One region of the Ruminococcus sp. RTP21484sp1_RTP21281st1_A8_RTP21281_210402 genome, then DNA from elsewhere that is predicted to be linked to it. Evidence: predicted binding sites of a transcription regulator. Region 1 holds the regulator's gene; the other holds the start of a gene.
The links. The regulator LexA, encoded in region 1, represses DNA repair genes until DNA is damaged. The targets are predictions, from matches to a motif close to CNAACANNTGTTNG.
Positions count from the first base shown of each region.

Region 1 (2,192 bases):
TTCGGATGACTTCAGATCCGTTTCATGGTAAGAAGTCTGGTCAAAATCTGCTGCTGTAATGTTCTCCACAGTCTTATTCTCATAACCGTCCATAGAATAGAGGATAATGCCGTCTTCCTGGGCTTTACAGATATTCTGTCCACCGATGGTCACTACTTGTGAATCTGCATTCCCGTCAGTGGAAATTCCCTCATACTGAAGGATGCTTCCCTCCAGCTGGTTCTTAAAACTGTAGGTGTTGTTAAATTTACTTCCGGAAAATCCCTTGGAAAAGCTGAGCATAGAACTGCGGATTTTCTCCAGTTCGTCCGCAGTCAATGCAGACTTGGTTTCTGCAATTTTTCCGGAACTTAATCCGTAAACAGCACCGTTGGCATTGATCTTACTTCCCTCCCGGGCATAATAATTCACATAACCGGAGGATTCTGCCTTAAAAACACTCTCTTCCCGAAGAGAAATACCAGTGTAGGTCTCGTTTCGTGATAAAGGACCTGTGGTAACCTGGTAAGATTCGATGTGTGTGGAGGTTACAAGTAAAAATGCAGTAAAAATCATATATAATAACAATACACCAAAAGCAACGGTGGCAATATTCAGTCCGAATATGTTCTTTAACTGGACAAAAAGTCCTGCCATTTTGCCAGGCTTGTTAGATTTCTTCTCGGACAAGCGGATTCCCCCTTTGTTTTTGAGTCGGGCTCTGAATTTTCATACCAAACAATTGTACCATTTTTTGCCGGTGAACACAAGGAAAAGAAAACGAAAAGTGTGTGAACAAAGCTGGAAGCTGTGAACAGCCTGCATATCAAAAAACGAACATATTTTCAGAATATCTGTTTGCTTAATTAAGAAAAATATGGTATGATAAGAAAAAGTTGAATGAATTTCGGAGGAAAACTCTTATGACATATGGTAAAATCAGCAAAAAACAGCAGGAAATTTTAGAATATATTAAAAGTGAGATTCTGAACCGCGGATTCCCGCCAGCAGTTCGTGAGATTTGTGAAGCTGTAAATCTGAAGTCTACATCATCTGTTCATGCCCATCTGGAAGCTCTTGAGAAGAACGGATACATCCGCCGCGATGCCACGAAGCCAAGAGCCATAGAGATCATTGATGACAATTTCAATCTTGTCCGCCGTGAAGTGGTCAATGTTCCGCTTGTAGGTACCGTAGCCGCCGGACAGCCTATTCTGGCTGTAGAGAATGTAGATGGCTACTTCCCCATCCCGGCAGAATTTATGCCCAATGAACAGAGCTTCATACTGAAGGTAAAAGGCGACAGTATGATCAATGCAGGAATCTTCGATGGTGATCAGGTTCTGGTAAAGCAGCAGCCAACTGCAGATAACGGCGACATTGTAGTTGCCCTGGTAGAGGATTCTGCCACAGTGAAGACCTTCTATAAGGAGAAGGGCTACTACCGCCTTCAGCCAGAGAATGACACTATGGATCCCATTATCATTACAGGAGAAATCCAGATTCTGGGTAAAGTATTTGGTGTCATGCGTTTTTACCAATAGTCATAAAAAATTTCCCCTTTAGCAAACAATTGCTGTTTCCAGACAATTTGTTTACCAAAGGGGACTTTTTTATTTCTCTAAAAACGCGTCCATCTCCAGAACCTTTCCATCTCTCCAGATTCTCTCCAGATCATAGAAAAGTCTGTTTTCCTCATCAAACACATGCACGATCACATCGCCGTAATCCATGAGAATCCAGCTGGAATTGCGGTTTCCCTCAATCTGCTTCGCCTCAAAGCCAGCACGTCCAAGCTGCTCCTCCACATTATCGACGATCGCCTGAACCTGATTGGAGTTTGTACCGCTTGCGATTACGAAATAATCTGCAATTACAGAAACATTATGAATATCAATTACCTTAATATCCTGTCCCTTTTTATCATCAATTGCCTTGCAGGCAATCTGTGCCATCATTTTCTCTGTACTTACTGTACTCATTCTGATCTGCTCCTTTCTTAATAATGCTTATACTGACCTAATATTATTTTAAATTCCTGCGAGAACAAAAGGCTTTAAAAGTGAAATAATATCCTCTGTCAGGTGGTACCTGGCCTTCGCTCGTGCGAAATATCTCGCATCTCGTAGAATGTTAATTGTAAATAGTAAAAATATTCGCCAGTATATGCGGAGTATTAATTATCAGATACGTTATTACGCTTATTATGCAAT
Region 1 is NZ_JBCPGE010000029.1:17,278-19,469, reverse strand. It holds gene AB5170_RS14110 (HlyD family efflux transporter periplasmic adaptor subunit) at 1-669, opposite strand, end outside; gene lexA (transcriptional repressor LexA) at 903-1,523, shown strand; gene rsfS (ribosome silencing factor) at 1,593-1,961, opposite strand; gene yqeK (bis(5'-nucleosyl)-tetraphosphatase (symmetrical) YqeK) at 2,156-2,192, opposite strand, start outside.

Region 2 (2,192 bases), on a different contig from region 1:
CTTATAACCAAGGCCAAGACACTCCGGGCAGGCCCCAAATGGGTTATTAAATGAAAAACTTCTTGGCTCGATCTCATCAATACTGACTCCACAATCCGGACAGGAAAAGCTCTGGCTGAAATTCATATAATTTCCGTCCATTGTATCCACCACAGCCAATCCGTCAGCCAGATTCAATACTGTCTCAAGAGAATCTGTAAGTCTTTTCTCAATTCCAGGCTTCACGATCAGACGGTCTACAATAATGGCAATCGTATGTTTAATATTCTTATCCAGGGTAATCTCCTCAGAAAGTTCATACACATTTCCATCGATTTCCGCACGTACATAACCGCTGCGTCTGGCCTGATCCAGTAATTTCGCATGGGTACCCTTGCGTCCTCGTACTACCGGTGCAAGAAGCTGGATCCTGGTGCGCTCCGGCAATTCCATAATCTGATCCACCATCTGGTCTACTGTCTGCTTGGCGATCACCTTGCCGCATTTCGGACAATGTGGAATACCAACACGGGCGTATAAAAGACGGAAATAATCATAAATTTCTGTCACCGTTCCTACTGTGGATCTGGGATTGCGGTTAGTAGACTTCTGGTCAATAGAAATAGCCGGTGGAAGTCCCTCTATGCTCTCCACATCTGGCTTCTCCATCTGGCCAAGGAACTGTCTGGCATAGGAAGACAGAGATTCCATATATCTTCTCTGCCCTTCTGCATAGATCGTATCAAATGCCAGTGAAGACTTTCCTGATCCGCTTAAGCCGGTAAGAACTACAAACTTATCTCTGGGAATATCCACACTGAGATTCTTCAGGTTATTCTCATTGGCTCCTCTGATTCTGATAAACTGTTTCTTATTCTCTGCTGCCATCTGTTCCTCCATTTCTTAACCGGAAAGCACCGGCTGTAACTCCCTGTATCCTGATCTGATCCGGAATCCTCCGGCTCAGACATTTCTTAATGTGTTCTTCAAGAATATCACAGGAACATTTGTTCGTCAACCATTTCTAAATTCTTTTTCCACCAAAACTTACAGCAAAAAATCTGCCATCACTGCATTACTCACATGAACGCCTTCTCTTGATAAAAATATCCTGCCGCTTTCTTCCAACAGCAGTCCCTGTTTCTTATATTTTTTCAGAACTTCTCCATATATATTCTCTATTGCAGTGCCAAAATACTCCTGAAATTCCTTTTTGGACACGCCCTGTGTCATACGAAGTCCAAGAAACATAAACTCTGCCATCTCATCTTCTCTTGTAAGAAGTTCCCTGTTTTTTCGAATTTTTTCTGGTGCACTGCTGTTTTTCAGATATTCCTGCATATCGGAAGTATTGGAAAAACGTTCCTTTCCCAATAAGGAAGCCGCTCCAAGCCCAAGCCCCAGATAATCCTTTCTCTGCCAGTATCCTTCATTATGTCTGCATTCACACCCTGCTTTTGCATAGTTGGAAATCTCATACTGATGATAGCCATACTCTTTCAGAACTACAGCAACATCTTCATACATGCGGTACTCCGTATCTTCATCAGGCAAATCCAGCTTTTTTCTGGAAAAAGGGGTGCCCTCTTCAATAATAAGACTGTATGCCGAAATGTGCTCCGGGCCAAGTGCCGCCACCATCCGAAGGTTCTCTATCCAACCTTCATAACACTGTCCCGGAATGGCAAACATCAGATCCACATTTATATTGGAAAAGCCAGCCTCTCTTGCCATCTGAAAGCTTTCCAGAAACTGTGCATAATTATGAATTCTTCCAAGCATAGCCAGTTCCTTATTGTTTGGCGACTGTAAGCCAATGCTGATCCGGTTAATTCCGTATTTTCTGTAAATAGAAAGTTTCTCAGGCGTCAATGTTCCAGGATTTGCTTCAATCGTTACCTCCGCATCCGCCGAAAACAAAAAATAATCTCTCAGCCCCTGTAAAAGCTTTTCCATTACATCACATTCCGGCACAGAAGGTGTTCCCCCGCCAATGAAAACTGTATCTACCGGACGTTTTTTCAGATTCTTTGAAACCGTCTCCATTTCCCGTAAAAGTGCATAAATATAAGCTTCCTGCCCGGCCCTGGTAGAGGGACCTGACAGGAAGTCACAATAATCACATTTCTTTATGCAAAACGGGATGTGAAGGTACAATTCCAAACCATTCTTCTTTGTTCCCATTCTGATTTTCTCCACATTGTTTATTTTCT
Region 2 is NZ_JBCPGE010000034.1:36,435-38,626, forward strand. It holds gene uvrA (excinuclease ABC subunit UvrA) at 1-867, opposite strand, end outside; gene hemW (radical SAM family heme chaperone HemW) at 1,027-2,163, opposite strand.
Region 2: uvrA (excinuclease ABC subunit UvrA) is a predicted target of LexA. The motif match lies at 980-993, and genes of this name have one in related genera.